Rhodopseudomonas boonkerdii: one gene and its partner. The protein of the gene in region 1 interacts with the protein of each later gene in a pairwise test. Links are inferred from orthologs where the notes say so. Each region holds a gene or a part of one and is shown on either strand. Other genes may lie near its edges.

What was found.
Region 2: the proteins of rfaD (region 1) and E0H22_RS25280 interact in binary tests that used the Escherichia coli proteins (3 or more experiments, as listed by UniProt). The link is inferred for Rhodopseudomonas boonkerdii from one-to-one orthologs.

Annotation. Positions count from the first base shown.
Region 1 is NZ_CP036537.1:2,055,125-2,067,156, reverse strand. What follows is about bases 7,269-10,184. They hold rfaD (ADP-glyceromanno-heptose 6-epimerase), read right to left. Parts: upstream 9,259-10,184; coding sequence 8,278-9,258; downstream 7,269-8,277. Other genes in these bases: waaF (lipopolysaccharide heptosyltransferase II), read left to right, coding at 9,439-10,184; rfaE1 (D-glycero-beta-D-manno-heptose-7-phosphate kinase), read right to left, coding at 7,269-8,259. Outside these bases: UDP-glucose 4-epimerase GalE, read right to left, coding at 1-415; E0H22_RS09610 (hypothetical protein), read right to left, coding at 493-792; E0H22_RS09605 (hypothetical protein), read left to right, coding at 985-1,176; E0H22_RS09600 (mannose-1-phosphate guanylyltransferase/mannose-6-phosphate isomerase), read right to left, coding at 1,212-2,624; E0H22_RS09595 (NAD-dependent epimerase), read right to left, coding at 2,657-3,655; E0H22_RS09590 (MraY family glycosyltransferase), read left to right, coding at 3,874-4,881; E0H22_RS09585 (polysaccharide biosynthesis protein), read right to left, coding at 4,886-6,796; more of rfaE1, read right to left, coding at 6,793-7,268; more of waaF, read left to right, coding at 10,185-10,512; E0H22_RS09565 (D-glycero-alpha-D-manno-heptose-1,7-bisphosphate 7-phosphatase), read left to right, coding at 10,509-11,030; gmd (GDP-mannose 4,6-dehydratase), read left to right, coding at 11,423-12,032. UniProt on the Escherichia coli protein: Catalyzes the interconversion between ADP-D-glycero-beta-D-manno-heptose and ADP-L-glycero-beta-D-manno-heptose via an epimerization at carbon 6 of the heptose.
Region 2 is NZ_CP036537.1:5,494,802-5,510,690, reverse strand. What follows is about bases 6,839-9,579. They hold E0H22_RS25280 (enoyl-CoA hydratase-related protein), read left to right. Parts: upstream 6,839-7,689; coding sequence 7,690-8,469; downstream 8,470-9,579. Other genes in these bases: E0H22_RS25270 (SDR family NAD(P)-dependent oxidoreductase), read left to right, coding at 9,234-9,579; E0H22_RS25275 (enoyl-CoA hydratase/isomerase family protein), read left to right, coding at 8,474-9,241; E0H22_RS25285 (CaiB/BaiF CoA transferase family protein), read left to right, coding at 6,839-7,670. Also shown: E0H22_RS25310 (ABC transporter substrate-binding protein), read left to right, coding at 1-797; E0H22_RS25305 (sigma-54 interaction domain-containing protein), read right to left, coding at 818-2,464; E0H22_RS25300 (class I adenylate-forming enzyme family protein), read left to right, coding at 2,684-4,303; E0H22_RS25295 (CaiB/BaiF CoA transferase family protein), read left to right, coding at 4,300-5,430; E0H22_RS25290 (NADPH:quinone oxidoreductase family protein), read left to right, coding at 5,442-6,434; more of E0H22_RS25285, read left to right, coding at 6,447-6,838; more of E0H22_RS25270, read left to right, coding at 9,580-9,941; E0H22_RS25265 (acyl-CoA dehydrogenase family protein), read left to right, coding at 9,941-11,107; E0H22_RS25260 (3-hydroxyacyl-CoA dehydrogenase family protein), read left to right, coding at 11,104-11,985; E0H22_RS25255 (3-hydroxyacyl-CoA dehydrogenase family protein), read left to right, coding at 11,990-12,628; E0H22_RS25250 (PaaI family thioesterase), read left to right, coding at 12,652-13,074; E0H22_RS25245 (porin), read left to right, coding at 14,836-15,889. UniProt on the Escherichia coli protein: Converts o-succinylbenzoyl-CoA (OSB-CoA) to 1,4-dihydroxy-2-naphthoyl-CoA (DHNA-CoA).

The DNA of each region.
Region 1 (12,032 bases):
GGCCTGCCGCCGCCTCGGCGATCGGCTTGCTGTCGGCTTGGCCGTAAACCGCGCCGGTGCTGGAGAAGACGAGCTTCGACACATCGGTCTCGCGCATCGCCTGCAGCAGCCCGAGCGTACCGGCCAGATTGTTCCGATAGTATTTCTGCGGATCGACGACGGACTCGCCGACCGCGCTGAAAGCCGCAAAGTGCATCACGGCGATCACACCGTGGGCGGCAATCGTTTCCGCCACCTTGCGGCTATCACCGATATCGCCGACGACGAGCGGTCCCCATTGGACGAAGGCCTCATGGCCGCTAGACAGATTGTCGTAGCAAACCGGCAAATAGCCGGCTCCATGCAGGGCCTTGCAGCAATGCGCGCCGATATAGCCCGCGCCGCCAGTGACCAGAACGGCTTGCCTCGATACCATCGTGTGAAAGTCCTGTATCCCACTCGCTCGGAGCAAGTGATGTGAAAAAAGGCGACCGCGATATCGGCTGTCGCACTCTATCCGGGCTGAACAATCGTGACGACCATGCCGTCGATCGGAACGAGAAATGCCATGGTCGGCCCATCCGATGGACCCGCACCCGTCAGAGCATGATTGAAGGCGACGATTTCGACATCCGTCGCCTCCCGCGCCGCAAACACCGCAAAATCGCCGAACAGCGGCTTGCCGTGCCGTTTCAGCTCACCGAGGTCGGCGCGAAATTCGGGCAATGCGCAGATGCCGCGTGCCTCCTCGATGCTATCAGCATCGAAAGCCATGATCGGCTGTCCGTCGATTTCGAGAGTAAAAACTTTCACCGGAATGGCTCGGGCAATAAAAGATTACATTCGTGGATGTTTACGCGACGCGCTGCCGGTTATCCATTAAATTAAGAATATGTGGTCGGCAGGCCTCGCCGGTAACCTTGATTGGTTAGGTTAAATCCACGAAGCAATTGAACAATTCCCCGTATTGCGCGCAACTGTGGACATCTGCACGCCGAGGCCACGATGTTCGCCGACAGCCGAAATTATCTGCGCATGCTCAAGCTCAAACCGAGCGCCGAACAGGCCTCAATCTGGCACCTGTGGACGGTATTCATCCCGCGCCGGTCGATCACCGGCCGCCTTGTGCGCGGGCAAGTCTGGCGCCGGCGTGACGGACGGCGATGGATCTACAAGCAATTCGCCAAATATCGCTGAGCGATCTTCCCGTCTCGGGCGCCTGACGCTACGGCTCAGCTTCGCTTGTAATCGTCCTCGATCCGGACGATGTCGTCTTCGCCGAGATAACTGCCGGTCTGCACTTCGATGAGCTCGAGCGAAATCTTGCCGGGATTTTCCAGCCGATGCGTGACGCCGATCGGAATGTAGATCGACTCGTTTTCCTGCATCACCTTCACCTCGTCGTTCAGCGTCACCTTCGCGGTGCCGCGGACGACGATCCAGTGCTCGGAGCGATGGTGATGCATCTGCAGCGACATCCGCTCGCCGGCCTTCACGACGAGGCGCTTGACCTGGTAACGCTCGCCGGTCTCCAGCGCCTGCACCGATCCCCAGGGACGATGTGTCTTGAGATGGTCCTCGGTAACGTGCGGCGCCGCGACCTTCAGCTTCGCCACAAGGCGCTTCAGATTGTTGGCGTCCTTCTGCCGCGACACCAGCACCGCATCTTGCGTGGCGACGACGACGAGATCGTCCACGCCTTCCAGCGCCACGACCGGCCCGTCGCTGGCGACGTTGCAATTCCGCGCGTCCTCGAACACCGCGACGCCCTGCACCGCATTGCCTTGGGCATCTTTATCGGACAACTCCCATACCGCGAGCCAGGACCCTACGTCGGACCAACCGCAGGAAACAGGCACGACGGCGGCCTTCGCCGTTTTCTCCATCACCGCGTAATCCACGGAGATCGCCCGGGCCTTTTTGAACGCGTCAGCATCGAGAGTGAAGAAACCGAGGTCGCGCCCGGCTTTCGCCACAGCATGCGAGATTGTAGCAACGCTGTCTGCATCGACGGTGCGATACTCGTCCAGCAGGGTGGCCGCCCGAAACATGAAATTGCCGCTGTTCCAGAGATAACCGGCTTCGACATAGCGCGTAGCCGTCGGCAGATCGGGCTTCTCGACGAATGTAGCGACGCGCTTCACCTCACCCGAGAGTCCGTCTCCCGGTGAGATGTAGCCGTATTCCACGGCCGGCCGCTCCGGCGTGACGCCGAAGGTAACGATGTGGCCGTTATCGGCCTCGACCAGTCCCGCTCGGCAAGCCGCAACAAAAGCCGGCACGTCACGCACGACATGATCCGCCGCCAAAGCGAGCACCACCGCATCTGGGTCGCGTGCCAGCGCAAAGGCAGCACCGGCCGCAATGGCCGGACCAGAGTCGCGGCGCGCAGGCTCCAGCAGGATGTCGGCTTCACGGCCGATCTCGGCCAGTTGTTCACGCACCATGAAGCGATAGGCCTCGCTGGTGATGACGATAGGACGATCAAACAGCTCGGGATCGGCAATACGTAAAATCGTGTCCTGGAACGTTGAGCGCGGGCCGAATAACGGCAGAAACTGCTTCGGCCGTCCCTCGCGCGACGACGGCCACAACCGCGTGCCGGCTCCGCCACACATGATGAGGGGAATGATGCGCTTGCTCATCGTTCGCATAACCTCTTTGTCGTTCAGGCACGTTACCGGCTTGCGCCGAGATTGCCGTAATGGCCGCGATACCAAGCCACAAACTGCCGGATACCGTCCTCGATGCTGGTATCCGGCTTGAAGCCGACATCGCGCATCAGGTCGTCAACATCCGCAAAGGTTTCTGGCACGTCCCCCGGCTGCATCGGCAGCATAGTCTTGACCGCCTCCAGCCCCAATTCCTTCTCAAGGACCTCGACGACATGCAAGAGATGTTCTGGCTTATGGTTGCCGACATTGTAGATGCGTGCGGGCGCCTCGTCAGTGCCACCCGCAGGTACGTGATCGATCAGCCGCCCGATCACACCGACCACATCATCGACATAGGTGAAATCACGCCGCATGTCACCGTGATTGAACAGTTTGATCGGCTGCTTGTCGATGATCGCTTTGGTGAACAGAAAGATCGCCATATCCGGCCGCCCCCATGGGCCATAGACCGTGAAAAAGCGCAGGCCCGTTGTCGGAAGCCGGTAAAGATGACTATAGGAATGCGCCATCAGCTCGTTCGCCTTCTTGGTGGCAGCATAGAGGCTGATGGGATTGTCGACCCGGTCGCTGACCGAAAACGGCTTCTTCTTGTTCGCACCATAGACCGAGGATGACGAAGCATAGAGCAGGTGCTTGCAGCTATTGTGGCGACAACCTTCGAGGATGTTCAAAAACCCTTCGAGATTGGCGTCGGCATAGGCATGCGGATTGTCAATGGAATAGCGTACGCCGGCCTGGGCAGCGAGATGAATCACCACAGGGAATTTGTGCTCGGCCATCAGCGCCAGCAGACCTGCCCGGTCGGCCAGGTTGGCTTTGACAAAAGTAAAGTTCGGTTCGCCCGCAAGCCGGGCCAACCGAGCTTCCTTCAGTGCGGGGTCGTAATAGTCATTGACGCTGTCGAGGCCGACCACCCTGCGCCCTTCCGACAGCAATTGGCGCGCGACGTGAAAGCCGATGAAGCCCGCGGCTCCGGTAACCAGGATGGAAGATTCAGACATCGCGTCCCCAGAGCTCGGATCAGGCCGCATTGCACAGCCATTCGTGCAGCATTCTCATAGCCAAGAGACCACAAATGCTGCAACCTTTCGGCATCGCAGCATTCGATTGCGTCAGAACCGCGACCGCAAGGCGTGGCCATGCCCGAGAAACCCGCTATGAAGGCGGCCGTGCATAGCTCGCTAAAATCCTCAGAAAACTCCCTCACCCTGTCATCCAGATGTCGTCAACCGAACTGATCGTTTTGTCCGCCGCGCTGGCCGCCGCCGTTCTCGCGCGCCTTTGCATCCAGGCCATCCATCCGCTGCTGATCCGCTACGCACTGGCCCGGCCGAATGCCCGTTCCTCCCACAAGATACCGACGCCGCAGGGCGCCGGCATCGCCGTGATTGCAGCGACGTTGTTCGTGGCAGGGGTTGCGATCGCCTGGTTCGCTGCCATTACGGCGATGCTCTGGGTGCTGTTCGCAGCGACAATCGTCATAGCCGTTGTCGGAGCCGCGGACGATTTGCGGCCGCTGCCCGTCGCACCGCGCTTCGCGCTGCAGGCTTTGTGCGTCGCTGCCACGCTCTCGGCATTGCCGGCCGATCTGCAGATCCTGCCAGTCCTGCCGCTATGGCTCGAACGCGCGGCACTGCTGATCGGCGGATTGTGGTTCGTCAACCTCACCAATTTCATGGACGGTCTCGACTGGATTACCGTTGCCGAAATCGTCCCGGTCACAGCGACCCTGGCTCTCATGGGCCTGTCCGGCGCGCTCTCTCTCCCGGCTGCGCTGATGGCTGCCGCCCTTTGCGGCGCGATGCTGGGCTTTGCTCCCTTCAACAGGCCGGTCGCCAAGATGTTTCTCGGCGATGTCGGCAGCCTGCCCATCGGTCTCCTGCTCGCCTGGTGCCTGCTCCAGCTCGCTTTCGCTGGGCATCTCGTAGCAGCCGTGCTGCTGCCGCTGTACTATCTTTGCGATGCGACCGTGACTCTGCTGCGACGAATGGCGCGAAGCGAGCCGTTCTGGCTCGCCCACCGCTCGCATTTCTACCAGCGGGCAACCGACAACGGCTTTACCGTGATCGAGGTGTCAGGAAATATCCTTGCGTTAAACGTCGTTCTGGCCGCACTGGCGGGACTGTCGATCTATCTCGAGTCTGCACCGGCCAGCATCGGGTTGCTCATTGTCGGCATCGGTGCGACAGCGGCCTTGCTGCGGCGGTTTGCGACACCGCGCACCTAGTTCATCATTCCGCCGGAACGCGATATTCCGGCACCGCGTCCTTCAGGATTGCGACCACGACGTCATGCTGATTGGCGTCGATCGCCGTGCGTAGCGTGGCAAGCCATGCATTGAGCACATCCAGCGGCAATTCCTTCGGCTTTGCAGCCATGATGCCGGCAAGGCCGATCTCCGCCGTGGGCTCCTGCTCGGCGAACAGGATTTCGTGCATACGCTCGCCCGGCCGCACGCCGGTGAACACGATGTCGATGTCGTATCCGGGCTGCAGGCCGGAGAGCCGGATCATGCGGTCGGCGAGATCGACGATCTTCACCGGCTGGCCCATGCTGAGCACATAGACCGATGCGTCGGAATGCTGCGCGTTCTTCGCATGCGTCGCGGCTGTCACGACCAGGTCGCAGGCTTCGCGAATGGTCATGAAGTAGCGCACCATATCCGGATGCGTTACGGTCACCGGGCCGCCGGCCTCGATCTGCGCCTTGAACTTCGGAACGACCGAGCCGTTCGACGCCAACACGTTGCCGAAACGTACCGAGATCAGCCGCATGCGTGGCTTGCCGACAGCGCTCGCCGCAACATCGCCATCGAGCGCCTGGCAATACATTTCGGCGAACCGTTTGGTGAGACCGAGCATCGAAACCGGTTCGATCGCCTTGTCCGTCGAAATCATCACCATGGCCTCGGCCCCCGAGGTCAACGCCGCATCCGCGACATTCACCGAGCCGAAGATGTTGGTCTTGACCCCCTCGCCCCAGTCGCGCTCCAGGATCGGCACATGCTTCAGCGCTGCGGCGTGGAACACGACGTCAGGCTTGAAGACCTCCATCAGTTGATGGATGCGCTTGCGATCGCGTATATCGGCAATGCGGCCTTCGATCACCGCGCTTGTCACTTTCGCAGCGAGCTTCTCCAGCGCCGCATGCAATGCCGGCTCCGAATTTTCGATGATCAGCAGCCGCGCCGCGCCGAAAGTGACAACGCGGTCGCAAATCTCGAAGCCGATGGAGCCGCCGCCGCCTGTCACGATCACAGCCTTGCCGCGCACAAAGCTTTCCAGGCGCGCATAGTCGATCTTTACGCTCGGCCGCAGCAGCAGATCTTCCACCGCCACCGGCGCGAGCTGCGGGATGTCGCGACTCTCTTCCAGTGTCGGAATCCGGCTCACCGCAAGACCGAGCTTGCGCGATCGTATCAGGATCGACTCAGGCTGAGCCTCGTCCTCGAATGCGGACGGGGTCATCACCACCCGCTCGATAGAGCGCTGGCGATGCTTGAAGTCGTCGATGACGTTGCTGAGATCGTCGAGACCGCCCAACACAGGGACACCACGGATCGTCTGTCCGCGATCCGACAGGGCCGGAGAGAGAATGCCGACCGGCCACATCCGCTTCACCGCCCCGCTTTCGATCCCGCGCAAAAACACCTCGGCATCGGCAGCGCGGCCGATCAGCAAGGCGGGCGCAGCATCCGTCGCGCGCGCTTTGTTACGCGTGCGCGAATAGCGGAAGTAGCGATAGGCCAGCCTCGATCCGCTTAGAAAAAAGATCTCAAGGAACCAGTAAATGATGATGGTGGTCTTGCCGAGAAAAAAGGTTCCGTAAACGTTCGGCGCGAGGAAAATATAGTCGAGCACGAGCAGCGCACCGGTCAAAACCGTCGAGGCCTTGATGATATTGAGTAGATCCGGCAGCGAGATGAAGCGCCACTTCGTCGTCGTCAGGTTGAAGACGTAACAGACAAGAAAGCTGAAGATGACGAAATAGGGCAGGATCGTCAGCAGCAAGGGCAGGCGGTCCAGCAGGTTCTCGCCATCGAAGCGCAGCACGAAGGCCAGCACCACCGCTGCGGCAGTGACGATGGCATCATGGACCGCAATGACCCAATTGCGGATGGTGAAGCTCGAAATACGCGTCATGACTTCCCGCTGCGCGCCCGTTCGACCAGCGAGGTTGTGCTGTGCCCCTGCAGGATATCGACGATGACCACCTCGCCGCCATTCGCGGCGACGATCTCGTGGCCGACCACCTGTTCACGGGTGTAGTCGCCGCCCTTCACCAAAGTCGAGGGCAAGATCGTCTCTATCAGCCTGATCGGCGTGTCTTCGTCGAAGATGACAACAAGATCCACCGCCTCCAGCGCCGCCAGCACTTCGGCACGGGCGCGCTCGTCCTGAACGGGACGATCTGGCCCCTTGAGGCGCTTCACCGACGAGTCGCTGTTGAGGCCGACGATGAGGCGGTCGCAGGTCGCGCGCGCTGCGGTCAACACCTTGACGTGGCCGGGATGCAGGATATCGAAACAGCCATTGGTGAAACCGACCCGCAACTGTTCCTGACGCCAGCCATCGAGCCGGGCTGCGAGATCTTCCGCGGCGACGATCTTGTCTTCGGCCGCCAAAGTCGCATGCGGCAGCACCTTGCGACGCAGCTCCTGCGGCAGGACGACCGCCGTCCCCTGCTTGCCGACGGCCACGGCGGCGGCCGCCGCCGCGAGGCGGAGCACCGTTTCCCAATCCGCCCCGACCGCGAGTGCAACAGCCAGCATCGCTGCGACGGTGTCGCCGGCGCCGGAAACGTCGCGTACTTTCGCCGACATGGCCGGCACATGAATCGCCTCGCCATCGCGCGCAACCAGTGTCATGCCGTGCTCGCTCTGGGTCACCAGCATGGCGGCGCAATCGGCGAGGATCATCGCCTCCTGGGCTGCGGCAATATTGATCTCGGTATCGGCACGGCTGCGAGTGGCCTCGGCAAATTCCTTGCGGTTTGGCGTCAGCAGCGTGGCGCCGCGATAGATGGCGAAATTCGCGCTCTTCGGATCGACGATCACGCGCTTTCCGAATTTCTTCGCTGCGTCGATCACATTGCGGATCACCCGCGCAGTCAGCACGCCCTTGGCATAATCCGACAGCAGCACGATATCGGCACGGACGATCTGCGGCAGGATGACGTCGAGCAATTGCTTCTCGATCTCGGCTGAGGCCGGCCTCGCCAGCTCCCAGTCGGCGCGCAGCATATGGGTCGAGAAATGCTCGGAGACAAAACGCACTTTTCGTGTGGTCGGGCGCGAGGCATCGATTACCAGCAGCGCCTCGATGCCACTCTCCTGCGCGAGATGCCGCTTCAGCGTCTCCGCCGCGTCGTCAGCGCCGATCAGGCCGACGAAAATGCAGCGGGCACCGAGCGCCGCGATATTGCGCGCCACATTACCCGCGCCGCCGATCACGATCTCGCTGCGCTGCGCGGCAATCACCGGTGCCGGCGCTTCCGGCGAGATGCGCGACACCTCGCCATAGACGAATTCGTCCAGCATGAGATCGCCGATGCAGAGCACCGTCTGCTTCGGAAGCAAATGGGACAGGGCGTCAAAGTCGAACATCACACCGGAACCTGGACGTCAGCGAAAGCGATCGGGCATATCGAGATAGTGCGTCACATAATGCATCACCGCATCCTCCAGACGGGTGAAACCACCATTATAGCCGGCGGCGCGCAGCCGATCGGCCTCGCTCTGCGTGAAATACTGATAGCTGTCGCGAATCTGTTCGGGCATATCGATATAATCGATATCAGGCGCGGTGCCGAGCGCCGCATAGGCGGCCAGCATCAGATCCTTGAAGCTGCGCGCCGTGCCGGTGCCGACATTGTAGATGCCACTGACACGAGGCGTTGCCAGCAGCCACAGGATGACGCGGACGACATCCTCGACATAGATGAAGTCGCGGCGCTGATCGCCATCCGCAATGCCCTCGCGATGCGACTTGAACAGCTGGATGCCGCGGCCGCCCTTGATATCGTCGAAGCGCCGGGTCAGCACGCTCATCATGCCGCCCTTGTGATACTCGTTGGGCCCGAACACATTGAAGAATTTCAGGCCCACCCATTGCGGCGGCATCGGCTCGCCGCGGGCAGCGCGCTCGGCCACCGCAAGGTCGAACAGGTGCTTGCTCCAGCCGTAAAGGTTCATCGGGCGCAGCGTCTTCAGCTCGGACACGGTGTCCGCATCGCGAAAGCCCTGTGCCCCATCGCCATAGGTCGCCGCGGATGACGCATAGATCAACGGCACGCCGTTGGTGGTGCACCAGTCGAGCAACCGCATGGAGAGGCGGAAATTGGTCTCGACGACGAGGTCGCCGTCTGTCGCCGTGGTCTCGGAGATCGCTCCCATATGGATGACAGCGTCGAGCCGGCGGCCCTTGAGCCACTCCATCAGCTCGCCCGGCGGCACCACGTCGGCAAGCTGCCGTTTGGCCAGGTTCCGCCATTTGCCGTCATGGCCGAGAAAATCGGACACGGCGACATCGGCGCGGCCGGCGTCATTCAGCGCCGCCACCACATTCGATCCAATAAAACCGGCCCCTCCGGTTACCAGCAGCATGAAATCCCCATATACGTCCTGTGCCGCCACCTTTGCCCCAGTCCCGCCCTGCAGGCAACTTGGGCCACCAGATGACGTGAAGCCGGTGGAGACATCATCTGACATCTTTCCAAACCGCTTGTCTGCCCCGGGCGGACGGGCTACCGACTGACTTAAGCCATACGCGAAGTCTTTGAAACCATGACCCAAAATACCCCATATCCGGGCGTGACGGTGGATGCGGAGGATATCCGGCCGATCCTGATCGTGCCCTATATGTGGATCGGCGACTTCGTCCGCGGTCATACCGTGGTGCGGGTACTGAAACAGCGCTGGCCGAACCGGCCGATCGACCTCCTGGTGACCAAGCTGGTGGCCCCCTTGGTGGACTATATGCCCGGCGTGCGCTCCGGGATCGTCTGGGATCTGCCGCGCGGCCAGCTGGCGCTCGCAAAACAATGGGAACTCGCCGCGCTGATGCGCGAGCGTAACTACGGCACCGCCCTGATCATGCCGCGGACATGGAAATCCGCCCTCGCCCCGGCACTGGCGGGCATTCCGGAGCGCATCGGCTTCGTCGGCGAGGTTCGCTTTGGCCTGCTCAATGACTGGCGCTGGGGCGAAAAGAAGCTCACGCGCATGATCGACCGCAAATGCGCACTGGCGCTACCGCCGGGCACCGAATTGCCGGCCGAGTGGCCCGTTCCGGATTTTCGCGTTCCTGCCGATGAAATCGCCCGCTGGCGGCAGGCCAACGGGCTTGGTACCGGCCCGGCCGTGGCCCTCGGCCCCGGCTCGGTCGGCTCGTCCAAGCGCTGGACCTATTATCCCGAGGCGGCGAAGCTGCTGGTAGAGCGCGGTTATGACGTCTGGGTGATCGGCGGCCCCGGGGAGAAGGATCTTGCCAACGAGATTGTCGCCGCGGCCGGTCCACGGGCACGCGATCTCACCACGAACGATCTGCGTAACGGCGTGATCGGCATGGCCGCCGCCCAAGTCGCCGTCGCCAACGATTCCGGCCTGATGCACATCGCCGCCGCAGTGGGCACGCCGACCGTTGGCATTTTCGGCCCCACCAGCCCGCATCTGTGGGGCCCGCTCAATCCCCTCGCCGCCACCGTGCAGACCAGGACCGTCGTACCGTGCCAGCCCTGCCATACGCCGGTCTGCCACCAGAACAATCACGCCTGCATGCGCGACATCCCGGCAGCCGATGTCGCCGACATCATCCAGACTATCATGGCAAAAGCCGAAGCCTTCGGCGTGTCCTCATGACGTCGATCAAGCAACACAAGCCTGCCGCCTTTCTCGATCGCGATGGCGTGCTGAATTACGACGACAACTATGTCGGGCACCCGGAGAAAATCCGCTGGATGCCGAATGCGGCGAAGGCGGTGAAGCGGCTCAACGACGCCGGCTATCACGTCTTCGTCTTCACCAACCAGTCCGGTGTCGCGCGTGGCTATTTCACCGAGGATGAACTCAACGAACTGCTCGACTGGATGCGGAGAGAGCTCGGCAAAAAAGGTGCTGTTATCGACGACGTCCGCTACTGCCCGCACCATCCGAGCGGGATCGTCGAGGGGTATCTGGAAGATCATCCCTGGCGCAAACCAAAGCCCGGCATGATCCTCGACCTCATGCAACACTGGGCGGTCATACCTGAAGGCAGTTTCGTCATCGGCGATCGCGACAGCGATATCGAAGCGGCAACCGCCGCGCATCTTCCAGGCTACCTGTTTGCCGGCGGAGACCTCGATGCCTTCGTGGCGGATATTTTGAAGACCCAATGAGCCTGCAGAATGTCAGTAAATCGCACAGTTCAGCTTTCTGGCGGGATCGAGCCCCGCCCTTCACCCAACTCTACAAGCCTCCCCCCCAAAAAAACCCAAAATAACACTCTGAAGTATTTAGCATTCTTATCGTTCCTCATGCAAACTGTGCATAGCGTCTAAGCCCATCTTGAGAGACGGTGATCGACATGAACGCCTTGCGTCTGAATGACCGTTCTGGCAAGCGTTCGTGATGAGGTGTCGTGTGGGTATATGTCGCAGAGCATTGCCGACCTGCCTTTAAGGCACATGACAGCCCCGCCTAGATCTCGAGAACTCAAAAGATGCCGTGCTTTTTCGGCGAAGCAGGGCTCATTACAGTTACGTATTAGAGCCAATCGAACAGGTATTCTATGACGAGGAAAACAGCGCTTATTACCGGCATAACGGGCCAAGATGGCGCCTATCTCGCCGAGCTACTTCTCGCCAAGGGCTATGCGGTTCACGGCATCAAACGCCGCACCTCGCTCTTCAACACTGACCGCATCGATCATCTCTATCAAGATCCGCACGAACAAGGATCTCGTTTTAAACTCCACTATGGTGACCTGACTGACTCGTCGAGCCTGATCCGTATTGTCGAGCAAGTACAGCCAGACGAAATTTACAATCTCGCCGCCCAGAGCCATGTCGCGGTCTCTTTTGAGGAGCCGGAATACACCGCCAATTCGGACGCGCTTGGCGCGCTGCGCATTCTTGAAGCTATGCGCATTACCAAACTCGACCAAAGATCGCGTTTCTATCAAGCATCAACGTCAGAGCTTTACGGTCTGGTCCAAGAGATTCCCCAAAAGGAAAGCACGCCGTTCTATCCGCGATCTCCTTATGCGGTCGCAAAGCTCTATGCCTACTGGATCACAGTAAACTACCGCGAGGCCTATGGCATGTACGCGTGTAACGGCATTCTGTTCAACCACGAATCGCCGGTACGCGGCGAAACCTTCGTGACTCGAAAAATTACGC
Region 2 (15,889 bases), 3.4 Mb from region 1 along the record:
TCGGAATGCATTGGGTCTACGACACCTACGCACTCGCCAACGGCACCGCGAGCGCCGTCATGTCACGCGGTGGCGGCGATAGCTGGTTCTTCCTGACGGCCGACTATGCGTTCGGCCACTCGCTCGAGCAGGATACCGCAGCCGTTGTCAAGAAAAAGGGAGGAAAGGTCGTCGGATCGGTGCGCGCGCCGCTCAATTCGTCGGACTTCTCGTCGTTCCTGCTGCAGGCTCAATCGTCAAAGTCGGAAGTGATCGGCCTCGCCAATGCCGGCGCTGATACCATAAACGCTATCAAGACGGCTTCGGAGTTCGGCGTCGTGGATGGTGGGCAGAAACTCGCAGGAATGCTTGTCCTGCTCACCGACATCCACACGCTCGGCCTCAAGACCGCACAGGGCTTGCTCTTCACCGAAGCCTTCTACTGGGATCAGAATGAGGACACCAGGGCGTTCTCGAAGCGCTTCGCGGAGCGCCACAACGGCAAGCCTCCAACGTCCTTCCAGGCCGGCATCTACAGCGCGGCCCTGCACTACCTCAAGGCAGTCAAGGCTGCGGGTACCGACGAAGCCAAGGCTGTTGTGGTAGCGATGAAAAAGCTGCCGGTGAACGACTTCATGACGAAGAATGGATCGATTCGAGACGATGGTCGGATGATGCGCGACATGTATCTGCTTCAGGCGAAGAAGCCCTCGCAATCGAAAGGCGAGTGGGACCTCATGAACGTCGTATCGACGATCCCGGCCGAGCAGGCATACCGACCGCTTTCGGAAAGCGAATGCCCGCTGCTGAAGAAGTGACGCGAATGCGGACCGGACGGTCAGTCCGTCCGGTCCATCTCGGCGAGCTTTTTGTAGAGGAAGGAGCGTGAGATACCGAGCAGTTCGGCGGCCTTCTTCTTATTGCCGTTGCATGCAGCGAGCGCCTCCCTAATCTCCTCACTCTGAACATCCGCCACGATGTCCTTGAGCTCCCGGGCCGGCTGCTCCTCCGCCGCTATCGGGGGGACGACTGCGGAGACACGACGAGGCACATCAGAAAGATCTGACGTCGTTATCGTGTCTCCGTCGCAGAACGCGAACGCACGTTCGACTTCGTGCTGAAGCTGCCGTACGTTGCCCGGCCAAGCCCGATCAACAAGTTGCGCAATCGCGTCGGGACCGAACTCGGGAACGGGACGGGCATGCCGGTATGCGATGTCGCGCAGGAACTTTTCGGCGAGGGCGGAGATGTCCTCGAGACGGTCACGAAGCGGCGGAAGCTCGATGACGATTGGCGAAATGCGATAGTAGAGATCCAGCCTGAAGCCACCGTTCTCGACGAGAGTCGTAAGATCCTTGTTGGTCGCGCTCACCAGCCGGAAATCGACTTCCCGCGGACTGTCGCCACCGATGCGCTCGACGATGCGGTCCTGCAGCACACGCAACAGCTTGGCCTGCACCTCAAGAGGCATGTCCCCGATCTCATCGAGGAAGATCGTTCCTCCGTTAGCTTGCTCGAACTTGCCTTTACGCCCCTTTTTGTCGGCGCCAGTGAACGAGCCTGCTTCGTACCCAAAAAGTTCGGACTCGACCAGAGTGGGAGGAAGAGCGGCAGCATTGACATTGACCATGGCATTATCCCGCCGGGGACCCAACTGATGCAGCGCATGGGCGACCAGCTCCTTGCCGGTGCCGCTCTCACCCCTGATCAATACGGGTATCTCGAGCGGAGCAACCTTGATGATCTGAGTGCGAAGTCGCTGGATCGCGGCGCTCGTCCCGATAATGGCTTCGAGTCCGTAGGCTCTTGAGCGGAGCGCTTGACTCTCTCGCTTGTAGAATTCGACGTCACCCTCGAGCGCGGCGATCCTTCGACTCAGGGCCTCAACCTGCTTGGGCCCCTTGAACATCACCCTCCCGATGGCGCCGATCACCTTGCCGTCTCGTTTCAGTGGAATGCGAGCCACCACCCGCTCCGATCCGCGCATACGCTGGATCGCGCCGATATCAGATTTCCCTGTCGCGACGATCTCATGAAGGCGCGAGTTCTCGATGACGGCCTCGACAGGCTTTCCGTTGCCTTCTCCAGGTTTCAAACCGAAAAACGCTTCATGTACCGTGGGTAGATAGACGAGCCGAGCCTTCTCATCGACCACGGTCATTGCTTCGAACGGATCGGTGAGCAGATGTTCGAACACCTCCCATGCAAAATCGACGCTGGAGATGAAGTTCAGCAGAGCTTGGCCGGGTGTCTCGCTCATCAGCATGATTTCACCCTGGGCGGTGCGCATCAGCAGCACCACGTAGGTCCTGCGATCCAGGTTGAGCATCGTGATGCGGCGTTCGCGCGCTTCCTCGAGCCAGCTCGCGTCGGAAGCGAGCGACTTGATCCGCTGATCCGCGCCGATGCCGGCGGAGGTGACAATTTTTCCGGCCGCGTCGAAGAGGACGACGCCCGTAATCGGTGTGTGAGATGTCTTCGGCATTTCCTCTATGTCCTCGTTGAAGACACTATTCGACAGCGGCGCATGCTCCGCTGCCAGGAACTGCGCTTTCCGAGAACACAAGCCGGTCCATCGAGGCGCCGTCAACTCATATTATCGTTCAATATCAGCGCAGCCGAAATGCGCCCCCCGATTGGCATGCGCGTTGCTACTGAATTGGCGCAGCCATCCTAACAGCCGTGCTGCATTGCGAGAGCATGTATGAAGCCGTATTTGACACTCCACCACCCGGCCCACGCCAAACGCTACTACGAAGAGCAGCTTTGGCGAGATGACACGTTCTACGATCTTCTGTCTCATCATGCGACGGAGCGGCCAAGGGACACTGCTGTGCAGGACGCCTCGCGTTCTCTTACTTGGAGGGAGCTGAAGCTCTGGGCCGACGGCGTCGCTGCGGATCTCCGCGAGTATGGACTCGGCGGCGGTGACCGAGTGTTGATGTGGATGTCCAACCGTGTCGAGGCGATCGTGATGTTCCTCGCCTGCGCGCGGGAAGGGATCGCGTGCAATCCTTCAGTCCACAAGACCCATACCTGCGGCGAGGTCGCGACCCTGCTAGGAAATTTGGGAGCCAAGGCATTCCTCGTCGAGGACGGGTGGGGTGCTGATCGAGAAACAGTCGATCTCGATGCCATTCTGGTTCGTATTCCGTCATTAAAGGTCGTCTACACCCCGACGAACTTCCCGCGACCGGCAGGTAACAATACGGCGCCAAAGACCGATCCGGACGCGGTCGTCTATCTCGCCTTCACTTCGGGGACTACGGGCGCACCAAAATGCGTGATGCATTCGCACAATACTCTGCTCGCAAACGCGCGCGATCTCGTTCGGGATTGGCAGCATGGCCGGGACATGGTGCTGCTGTCGCTGTCACCGCTGTCCCATCACATTGCCTGGGTTGGCGTGGCGCAATGGCTTCTCGTCGGTGGAAAATTCGTGACGGGCGATCCGCCGAAGGACGTCTCCCGCCTCGACTGGTTGGAGAAGACAGGTGCCACGTACGTGCTTGGAGTGCCAACGCACGCGATGGACGTCCTGGCGGAACAAAGACAGAGCAATCGTTCAACGCTCGGTGGGGTCAAGACTTTCTACATGGCGGGAGCTCCTATTCCGCCGAGCGTGGCTGCATCCTTCGTCGATCAGGGCGTGCGCCCTCAGAACGTCTACGGAATGACCGAGAATTCCTCGCATCAATACACCCACCCGAACGACGATGCGGAGACCATCTTGGCGTCCTGCGGCCGAGGTGGGCGTTCGTATCGGATCAAGCTCTTCGACCCGAGCGATGCCGACAAGGAGGTCGGCGTCGGGGAGGTCGGACAAATCGCGGGGCGCGGCGCCGCTCTGATGCTGGGCTATTTCGGCAACCAATCCGCAACCGACTCGAGTTTCAACAGCGATGGCTGGTTTCTGTCGGGTGATCTCGGAATCCTCGATGCTGCCGGCAATCTTAGGATCGAAGGGCGCCTCAAGGACCTCATCATAAGGGGCGGGCATAACATCTATCCTTCGCACATCGAGGCGATCGCGCTGCGGCATGCCGAGGCGGGACGGGTCGCGGTATTTCCCGTCGCCGATGAGAGATTGGGCGAGCGGGTCTGCATCGCCGTCTCGGGTCGCGTCTCTTCCGACGAGATGCTTGAGCATCTGAAGACCGAGGGGCTGTCGAAGTACGACATGCCCGAATACTTCGTCACCGTCGCGGATTTTCCCCTCACTGCGAGCGGAAAGATCCTGAAGCGCGAGCTCGTTCTCCAGGTCAGGCGCGGCGAGCTCACGCCGACCTTCGTTAACGCTCGACGCCAAGCGCGCTCGGCATGACCCCCGGCGTCTCCAATGCGCCGCTCGACGACATCCGGGTCCTGGATTTCAGCACGCTGCTACCAGGACCATTCGCCAGCCTTATGTTGGCGGAGGCCGGCGCGCACGTAGTTAAGATCGAGCGCCCCGGCCGCGGCGACGAGATGCGCAGCTATGAGCCGAAATTCGGCGACGACAGCGTCAATTTCGCGCTGCTCAACGCGGGCAAGAAGAGCATCGCCATCGATCTCAAGGCGAAGGACTCTATCGCGCGGCTGCGCCCGCTGATCGCGGAAGCCGATGTGGTGATCGAGCAGTTCCGCCCCGGCGTCATGGATCGCCTCGGTCTCGGCTATGAGGCCATGAAGGCGATCAATCCGAAGATCATCTATTGCGCCGTCACCGGCTGGGGCCAGACCGGCCCCAAGGCGATGATCGCCGCGCATGATCTCAATTATCTCGCCGAGTCCGGCATTCTCGGCCTCAGCGCCGACCGTACCGGCGCGCCGATCATTCCGCCCGTGCTGATCGCCGATCTCGCCGCTGGCGCCTATCCGGCCATGACCAATATCCTGCTGGCGCTGCGCAAGCGCGATCGCACCGGCGAGGGCAGCTATATCGACATCTCCATGGGCGACAATCTGCTCGGCCTCGCTTACTGGGGCCTCGGCAACGGCTTCGCCGCCAATGATTGGCCGGGCGGCAGCGATGCGCTCGTCACCGGCGGAAGCCCACGTTACCAGATCTATCGCACCAAAGATGATCGCTATCTTGCCGCGGCGCCGATCGAAGAAAAGTTCTGGGATAATTTCTGCACCGCCATCGAATTGCCCGCCGCGATGCGCGCACCCGATGCGGACTGGAAGACGGCCATCGATGCCGTCGGCAAGATCATCGCCGGCAAGACCAGCATTGAGTGGATGGCGATCTTCGAGGGCAAGGATGTCTGCTGCTCCATCGTGGCCAGCCTGAAGGATGCGGTCGCCGATCCGCATGTGAAGGCGCGTGGCCTCTTGGACCGCAAGATCGCGGTGAACGGCCGCACCATCCCGGCCATTCCGGTGCCGATCTCCACCACCTTCCGCAGCGCCGAGCGATCGTCGCCGCCCGCGCTCGGTGCCGACACCGACGCCATTCTGTCCAAGTAAGGGGACCGTCCATGCGCGCATTCCAAGTCGTCGAGCACGGTCCGCCGTCATCGCTCCAGTGCAACACTGTGCCGGACCTCGCGCCTGGTCCGGGCCAGGTCCATGTCGGGATCCACGCCGCCGGCATCAATTTTCCCGACGTGCTCGTGGTGTCCGGCAAATATCAGATCCTGCCGCCGCGCCCGTTCACGCCGGGCAAGGACTTTTCCGGCGTGGTGCTCGGCGTCGGCGCAGGCGTTACCCGCGTCGCCACCGGTGATCGCGTGCTATGCCATGTGGAGAATGGCGGCTTCGCCGAACAGGCCGTGGTCGCCGAACATCAGGTGTTCCGGATGCCGGACGGCCTATACTTCGCCGCGGCCGCAGCCATGGGCCTGGTCTATCAGACCGCCTATCTCGCGCTGATCGATCGCGGTCATCTCAAGCGCGGCGAGAGCGTGCTGGTCGGCGGCGCCGCCGGCGGCATCGGCCTCGCCACCGTTCAACTCGCCAAGGGCCTCGGCGCCACCGTACTGGCCGCCGTGCGCAACGAGGAAGAAGCCGAGCTGGTGCGCCAGAGCGGCGCCGATCACATCATCGATCTCACCCAGCCCAACATGCGCGAGAGTCTGCGGGCGCAGGTGCATGCCGTCACCGGCGGCAAGGGCGTCGATGTGGTGATCGATCCGCTCGGCGACGAATTCTTCGCCGCCGCGATCCGTGCGCTGGCCTGGTGCGGTCGTCTCGTCGTCATCGGCTTTGCCGCCGGCGAGATCCCGACACTCAAGGTCAATTATTTGCTCGTGAAGAACATCGCCGTCACCGGCCTGCAGTGGAGCGACTACCGCGATCGTACACCGGAGCGCATCGACGAGGTGCAGAAGGCGATCTTCGATCTCTGGCAGTCCGGTGCGGTGAAGCCGCATGTGATGAAGGAGTTTCCGTTCAAGGAGCTGCCGCTCGCGCTTGAGCTGATCGAGCAGGGCAAGGTGCGCGGAAAGGCCGTCATCGTGATGGATCGGTAACGGGGAAGCGCAGTGACCACTGGAATGAAAGCCAAGGCGATTCCCGCGGATGCCCTGCCACTGGTCCAGTCGGGCAGTGGCTACAGCATGCTCGACGGCGTCCGCATCGTCGATCTCACGACGTCGATCGCCGGCCCTTCGGCCACCATGCTGCTGGCAGACATGGGCGCCGAGGTGCTCGAGGTCGAGCGTCCCAATGGCGGTGACGACGCGCGTGCATGGGGGCCTCCTTTTCTCGACGGCGAAGCGCTTTGGTTTGCCTCGGTCAATCGCAATAAGAAGAGCGTGGCCTTGGATTATTCCAGCCCGGAAGGGCTCGATGTGCTGCACCGATTGATCAAGACCGCGGATGTCGTCGTGGTCAACATGTCGCCGCGCGTCACCCGCAAGCTCAAGCTCGACGTCGCGACACTGCGCGCTCTCCGAGAAGATCTGATCTATGTCTCGATCACTGGTTTCGGCATCGCGGGCGAGCGCGCCGACTGGACTTGCTACGACCTGATCGCCGAAGGCTATTCGGGCATCATGGATGTCACTGGCGAGGCCGGCCGCGAGGCGCAGAAAGTCGGCGCACCCGCGGCCGACATGCTCGCTGGCCAGGACGCGGCCTTCGGAGCCATCGCGGCATTGTTCGACCGGCAGCGCACAGGGAAGGGCCATGTGGTCGATGTTGCGCTGGTCGATTCTATGACGCGCTTTCTGTCCTGCCGGATCATGCCCTATCTCGGCTCCGGCACCGTGCCCACTCGTTCCGGCGGCCGCGATAGCGTGATCGCGATCTATCAGGCTTTCGAGACTGCGGATGATCCGATCACCCTCGGCCTCGGCAACGACAATCTCTGGCAGCGCTTCTGGGCGGCTGTCGGTCAGCCCGAACAGGCCTTGCTCGAAGGCCGCAGCAGCAATATGGAGCGCCGCGAAAATCGTGATGAGATTGTTGCGCAGATCGCCGCAATCCTGCGCGAGAAGCCGCGTGCGCATTGGCTGCCGTTGTTCGCAGAGGCGCGTGTGCCGGCCGGCCCGATCAATCGGGTCGATCAGGTCGTGACCGATGAAACCCTCCATCAGCGTGGTCTGTTCTATCGAATGACAGCCGCTGATGGCCGTGTCGTTCCGCAGGTGGGAACGGGCATCGTCTTCGATGGCGTGCCCAATGTCCCGCGCCACGCTCCGCCTCGTCTGGGCGAACACACCAACGACGTTTTACGCGAGCTGAATGGCTCGTCCCCTCAATAAAAACCGAAAGGAAACTCCCATGAGCTTCAGCACCATCCTGTACGAAGAAGACGGCCCGATCGGCACCATCACGCTGAACCGTCCGGACGATGGCAACATGTTCACCGTGGACATGTGTCACGAGATCCGCGATTGCATCAACGAGATCCGCCGCGAGACGCGCACCCGCGTGATTGTCATCACCGGCGCCGGCGACAAGTTCTTCTGCATCGGCGGCCGCAAGGACGGCATGGAAAAGTCCATGCTCTATGCCGGCGTGCTGCCGACCCTCGAAATGTATGAGTCGATCGATCGCCTGCAAAAGCCGGTCATCGCCAGCGTCAACGGTTTTGCCGTCGGCGGCGGCAACGTGCTGCAGGTGGTGTGCGATCTCACCATCGCCAAGGAAAGCGCGACCTTCCGCCAGGTCGGTCCGATGATGGGTTCTTTCGATGCCGGCTACGGCACCTGGTATCTGGAAGATCTCGTCGGCAAGAAGAAGGCCAAGGAGATGTGGTTCGCCAATCCGAAGATCTCGGCCAAGGAAGCGCTCGAAATCGGCCTCATCAACAAGGTCGTGCCCGACGACAAGCTGAAGGAAGAAACCCGCAAATTCGCGCTCGAAATCGCCGATCGCGGCCCGTTCGCACTCGCCTCGATCAAGGGCGCGTTCAATGCCCGTCATGGCGGCGTGTCCGGTCTCGCCCGCGTTTCGCACGATCTCCTGCTGCGTCCGTATCTTGAGACGGAAGAAAGCAAGGAAATGTCGGCCTCCTTCGCCGGCAAGCGTAAGCCCGACGCCTCCAAGTTCGGAAAGTAAGACGATGCCGGTTGAGTTGACAAAGCTGGAAGACTGCGCGCTGCTGCGGCTCAATCGGCCGGAAGCGCTCAATGCGCTGTCGTTCACGGTGCTGAAGGAAATTTCCGAAGCACTCACCGAGGTCGCGGACTGGAAGGTCCGCGCTCTCATCGTTACCGGCGCCGGCGAAAAGGCGTTCTGCGCCGGCGCGGATATCAAGGAACTCGGCGGTCGATCCATGATCGATTGCAAGCGCGGCGCCGAGATGGGGCAGGCGACCTTTGCCAAGCTCGACCGGCTGCCTTTCGCCTCGGTCGCGGCCATCAACGGCTTCGCCTTCGGCGGCGGCCTCGAACTGGCGCTGGCCTGCACGTTCCGCGTGGCGACGCCGAATGCCAAGCTCGGCCTGCCCGAGATCAAGCTCGGCTTGATCCCCGGCTATGGCGGCACGCAACGTCTGCCGCGCGTGATCGGCGAAGCCCGCGCCATGGAGATGATCATGACCGGCCGCACGGTCGCCGCCGAAGAGGCGCAGCGCATCGGCCTCGTGCATCGCCTGGTGGAAGGCAATGCGGTGGATGCGGCACTCGCCTTCGCGCATGAATTCTCCGGCTATAGCCTGCTGGCGCAGCAATTCGCCCGCGAGGCGGTGTCGCGCGCGCTCGACGTGCCGGTGCTGGAAGGTCTCAAGATCGAAGCCGATCTCTCCACGCTTGCATTCGGCACCGCCGATGCGGCGGAGGGCATGACGGCTTTCACCGAAAAGAGAAAAGCGAATTTCAAGGATGAGTAAGCCCCAGATCATCGTCACCGGCGCCAGCCGTGGCATTGGCGAGGCCATTGCGCTCGAGCTCGACCGCCGCGGTTTTGCGGTGGTTGGCTTCTCGCGCAGCGGTGCCAGCGCGGTTGGTATCGGCTATGCCTGCGACATGACCGACGAAGCGGCCATTGCGGCCGCGATCGCGAAAGTGGCAGCTCATGGTCCGATCATCGGCCTGGTCAACAATGCCGGCGCCCATGAAGGCAGGCGTAGCGCGGAGCTGTCGCTGGCCGAATTCGAGAGCACCATGCGCCTGAATGCCTCTGCGGTGATGGTGTCGTGCCGCGAGGCCTATCCACATCTGAAGGCGCAGGGCGACAGCCTGATCGTCAATATCGGTTCGTTCTTCGATAAGCTCGCGGTGGTCGACAATCTTGCTTACTGCGCTTCAAAAGCTGCGGTCGGCGCTATCACGCGCTGCCTTGCCGCCGAATGGGCGCGTGACGGCATTCGTGTGCTCGATGTGGCTCCTGGCTATATCGAAACCGATCTCAACCGGGATTTCCTCGCTAGCGACAAAGTCCAGTCATGGCTGAAGCGACGTGTGCCGGCGGGCCGCGCCGGCTCTGCTCAGGAAGTTGCGCGTCTTGTTGGCGCGCTTTACGCCGAGAACATCGCTTTCCTGACAGGTGAGACGATCTATATCGACGGCGGACAAGGGATTAATCACTGATGTTGGTCTTCGAACAGCTTGAACGCAATCGCTCCTGGGATGAGAGCGAAAGCCTCATTATCTCCCAGGTGGACAGGCTTTGCGCCGATGTGATCGCGCCCAATGCGGCGAAATTCGACGAGAGCGGCGAATTTCCCTGGGCGAATGTCGAGGCAATCAATGCGCTCGGCCTCAACACCATCTTCATTCCGGAGCAGTTCGGCGGCACCGGCATGTCGTTCCGCCTGTATCTCGCGGTGGTGAAGCGGATCGCCGAGGCTTGCGCCTCCACCGGCATCATCTATGCCACCAACTTTCATGCCATGAAGCCGCTGATCGAATTCGGCACCGACGAGCAGCGCGCGCGCCTGTTGCCCTGCATCGCCGAAGGCGGCCTCGCTTCGCTGGCGATCACCGAGGAAGCCGCTGGCTCCGATGCCACCGGGATGAAGACCCGCTTCACCGAAGACGGCGACGAGATCGTCATCGACGGCTCGAAAATCTTCATCACCTCGGGCGATGTCGCCGACCGCATCCTGCTGTTCGGAAAATTCGCAGGCATCGAGGACGCCAAGAAGTCGATCTCGGTGCTGATCCTGGAAAAGGGCGCACCGGGCTTCGAGGTGGTGCGCCTGGAAGACAAGATGGGCCATCGCGCCTCGTCCACCGCGGCGCTGCGTTTTAACGGCGTGCGCGTGCCAAAAGCCAATCTGATCGGCAAGCCCGGCGATGGCCTGCGCATCCTGCTGGCGTCGCTGAACCGTTCGCGCCCGAGCATCGGCGCGCATTCGCTCGGCATTGCCATGGCCGCGTTCAAGGACATGGTCGGATATATGAACGAGCGCAAGCAGTCGGGCCGCCGCATCGTCGATTTCCAGGGCAACCAGTTCATGCTGGCCGATCTCGCCACCGATCTCGCGATGGCCGATTGCTGGCTCGAACATCTCGCGCATCTCATCGACAGCGGCGCCATGGATTTTAGCGTCGAGGCCTCCATGGCCAAGATGCGCGGATCCGATCTCGCGATGCGCGCCGCCACCGACGCCGTGCAGATGCATGGCGGCTACGGCTATTGCCGCGACTTCCGCGTCGAGCGGCTGATGCGCGACGCCAAAATCACTCAGATCTGGGAAGGCACCAACCAGGTGCACCGCCAGCTCATCGGCAGGAGCTTTGCAACCAAATGAGCAAGACCATCAAGACAGTCGGCGTCTGCGGCGCCGCCGGCACCATGGGGGCGGGCATTGCGCTGGTCGCCGCCCGCGCCGGCTATCGCACCATCTCCTTCGACATGAAGGGCGATGCGCTGGAAAAGGCCGGCAAGCAGTCGGCGGCGTTCCTCGACAAGTCGGTGGCGCGCGGCAAGCTGGAGCAGGCCAAGCGCGATGAGATCATCGACAATATGTCGCACACCACCGATATCGGTGAGCTCGGCGCCTGCGACATGGTGATCGAGGCGATCTTCGAAGACCTCAGCGTCAAGCGCGACCTGATGAAGCGCCTCGACGAGGCGTGCTCCGACGACACGATCTTTGCGTCGAACACCTCGACTTTGTCGATCACCCAGATCGCCTCGGGCTCGAAGCGTCCGGAGCGCGTGGTCGGCATGCATTTCTGCCTGCCGGCGCAGCTCATGAAGCTGATCGAAATGTCGCCGGGCATTCTCACCTCGGACGAGACGTTCCAGACTGCATGGGACTGGACCAAGTCATGCGGTCAGATTCCGGTGAAGACCCAGGACAAGCCGGGCTTTATCCTCAATGCGCTGCTGGTGCCGTTCAACAACGACGCCATCCGCGCCGTGGAAGCCGGCGTCGCCAGTGCCGAGGATGTGGATAAGGCGATCAAGGTGGGCCTTGGCTACAAGATGGGCCCGCTGGAGCTGATCGACCTGATCGGCCTCGATACCCAGGTCCGCCTCTGCGAAGCGTTCTATCCGATCACGCTCGATCCGCGCGCGGCGACGCCGCCGCTGCTGAGCCGCATGGTCGCCGCCGGCCTGCTCGGACGCAAGTCCGGGCGTGGCTTCTTCAATTACGAAGGCAACGCGATGTTTGGAGCCTGAGCCGATGACCTATGCCATCAATCAGAACGGGTCGAGCCGCTCCTTTCCGGACGGCGACACTTTCCTGCAGAATGCCTCGCACGAGGCCAATGCGAAGATTTTCATCCTCAGCGGCGTGCCGTTCAAGGCGGATGATGCCCGCAGCGCGATCCTGATCGAACTTGGCAATGAAAGCCTGGCCGAGCATATCGGCGACGACTGCAAGCACAGCAACGTGCTTGGCTTTGCCCGCTATCGCAACGGCGACGATGCGCCGTCGGCGCTGATCGAATTGGTGCGCCCGGTGGGAGCGTCGGATGGGGCGGTGGCCGCGGCGATCGACATGTTCAAGGCAGCAGGACTCGAGGTCGTTGTGTCATCCGACCAGATCGGCCGCATCATCAACCGCCTGGTTTTGCCGAAATACAATGCCGCCCTTCGTTTCCTGGACGAAGGTCTCGCCACTCGCGCAGACATGGATCTCACTTGCAAGCTCGGGCTGGGATATCCGGATGGCCCGCTGGAACGCATTTTCCGCGGCGGCATGGCTCATCACCACGATGTAACTTATGCGCTTTTTCAGACGTATGGAACGTCGGCATATGCTCCAACCCGTCGCGCTATCGTCGCCAAAAATCGCGATGTGTCCGCAGGCAATGATTAAATCGCGCGTAGCGGAGACGATTGATGGCAACTCATTTGAATGAGACGCTGGGCGGGCAGCTTTCGGACGGCTTCCATTTCGGCGACGTTCTTGGAATGCGTCGCACCGAGAGCTCCGCGGGCGAGGCGACGTTCGAGATCGAGATCGGACCTCAGCACCTCAACAGGCACGGCACCGTGCATAGCGGCGTTCTGATGGCGATGCTCGATACAGCCGGCCTCTGGGCGGTGTCTGATCCGGACAACGCCACGCCACCGAAGGCTGTGACGGTTTCCCTGAATTGCAACTTCATCGGCAGATCAGGTGCCGGAGATACAATAATCCGCGAAATCGGGCGGATATCGAAGCATTGCAAACGGATATATTTCGCCTCCATCGTCGCGGAGAGCCAACCTAGCGGTCAGCTCGTCGCGACGGGGCAGGGCGTCTACAATCGGATCGCTTGAGGGAAATGCTGCGGGCTAGGTCGGCAATATACCCGCCGCCTTGATTACTGGAAGCAGCCGTTGCTCCTCAAGATCGCGCGCCTTCGTGACCTCTTCAGAGGATGTCGGCCATGCAACAGCGCCAATGTCGGTGAACTTCCTGACGATGTCGGGGTCCGTCAGGACCTTCCTGGCGTATTCGTTGAGTGGTGACAAGGCTCGGCGGCAACTTGGCGGGTCCGCATAGCGCGGCCCATGATGTCAATTCGAAGACCGGCAGAATCTTATTGATCGCGGAGACGTCGTGAAGAATGGGACTACGCGTTTTGGTCGTCACTCCCAAAGCTTTGACGGATCCGTCTCCGCCTGCATCGGCCCGGTTCGCGACGACCATCTGCTGGCCAGTAACCTCGCCAAGGCTCTTATAGAAAATGCGCGATAAGGAGTCCGTCGCTCCGCCTGCGGCTAACCTCAGAATGTATATGTCCGGTCGCATCGACCAGCGTTCCTGCGCCGTCACGATGGAGGGTATCGTTAGGCACCCGCCAAGGATTGATAGAGCGCTGTGCGCGACACCCTTATCGAATCAACCATTCATTTCTGCGCATTGTATTTTCTCGAGAGCGCCCGAGGGTAATGCTTTATATTCGCGCGTTGAGTTTTCGCCACGCGGATGCATATGATGCAATCCGTATGCCGGTGCGAAGCGGTATCCCGAATGGTCAAAAGGATCAGTGTCGCCCTCTACGATTCAATTCATGTCGATGCATGAAAAATCTGATTGCGACATTTCATTGTCTCCCACACAACGCAACTTGATTGCGTTATCTCGATGCGCCAATCCTTGCTGGAAATAGCAACCCATGTCGGGTCCATCTCACTCAGCTTACGATAAAGATAGGACCGAGAGATGCCTAGACTTCCGCCGCTTTTTCTTGTGCCCTTGTGACGGGCGAGCGCTTCACGCATAGGAGACGAAGTCGGCGCAGATAGCTCTCCGTTCTTGTAAGATCCCACCCAATTCCATGTTGCCACCACTGCAATTCTGCCCGGGACTTATACAGGCCGCGAGGTAACGCTCTAACTGGACGGCAGTTGAATTCGCGATTGTCGAAACCAGCGCGCTTGGCGTGATTATTCCCCTCCGGGCTTGTCGCAAGCCGCAAGCTTAGATCGTCGGCACGATGGCGAGCTAGGCTCGTCAATCCGATTGCATCGGTCTTCAACTACTGATCTTCGATCTTCATGGAGAACGTTTGGCCGGGGCTAGGCCGGTCCTGAAACCTTGCCAGCCCGTACGAGAACGTCCGTAACTTGCCTACGTCTCACCAGACGATACGAATCCTTATGAGAGCGGTCCGCGAGCTCATTGCATCACCTTGTTGAAGGGCAAAGAATTTGAGCGATGACGTTTGTCTTTGGTGGGGTGCCCCCGACCTAAATGAAGACGACCTTAGGAGCGAGCGAACTGGTATCGACTTCATTGTGTTCGGTAGAAGCGATTGATTCGAAATCGCGCTGCGATTTGATACTCACCCCAAACCGATCGAGCCACTACTGTCAGAATATCGCTCTAAAAAATGCATTCAACTTCATTAAGTAATTAATATATAAATGCTCGTGCTTATTGCGCCACGAATGAGATTTATAGTTGTCAGTGCTACGCACGACAGTTGAACGCAGCCTAACAAGTCCCTCTAATGTGCTTGCGAGACTGACCGGCCAAGGCGCATCGCTCTTTGGTGCCGGGCCGAAACAGTGGCATAATTCTTGGAGGGAAATATGAAGTTCAAAACAATCGTTCTTGTTTCTACAGCAGCGCTACTACCTTGCAGCATGGCATCTGCTGCCGATCTTCCGGTGAAGGCGAAAGCGGTCGAATACGTGAAGGTTTGCTCGCTATACGGTGCGGGTTTCTATTACATCCCTGGCACCGACACATGTATTAAAATAGGGGGCGCCATTCGCTTGGACGTTGGCGTCTATAGTGCAAACTACGACGCGCCCTATTGGCAAGGGGGCGCCAACGGCAACAATCTATGGACGAAGGATTATTTCTGGTCGCGAGAACGGGTCAATGTCACGACTGACACTCGAACGGCTACAGAGTATGGCGTTCTGCGCACCTACGCGAATATGCAATTTGACTTCTCTCAGAACCGTGAGTCGATTGCAGGCGGTTTTGTAGAAATGGATTTCGCGTTCATTCAGTTCGCCGGTTTCACCTTCGGCAAGGCTGTGTCACAATTTGATCCGCAATGGGCTCTGTCGAAGCCGTGGATTTCTTCGGGATTTAATGGCGGTTCAAATAACGCAACTGGCATCCCACAGATCTCATACACCGCAAACTTCGGTAACGGTGTTTCCGCCACCATTTCGCTAGAGAACGCGTCGGCTTATCGAAACGCGGGCCTGTGGAATACGGCTACGTACATCGTGGGTCCAGGCGCTTCGAGCTTTGTACCAAATTTCTATGGGTCGGCTTCTAACACGTTCTTGGGAAATTCTTACGGCGGCAATCATATTCCTGACGTGGTCGGAAACATACGCCTCGATCAGGCTTGGGGATCTCTGCACTTCGGTGCTGCGATGCATCAAATCACGTCGGGCTTCTACGGTTCTAACGAGAGCACAGGGCATCCAGACGAATCATATGGATTTGCAGTTACTGGAGCCGTCGAATTCAAGGATTTGCCGACAGGTGCCGGCGACAGCTTGAAAGTTGAAGCGTCATATGCGCAGGGCGCGGCTAAGTACCTTTTTGGCGGCACGACCGATACCGCTGGTGGCGGTCGCTACGCGGCCTTTAGAGATGGAGGGCTTGGGTTTGGCTACG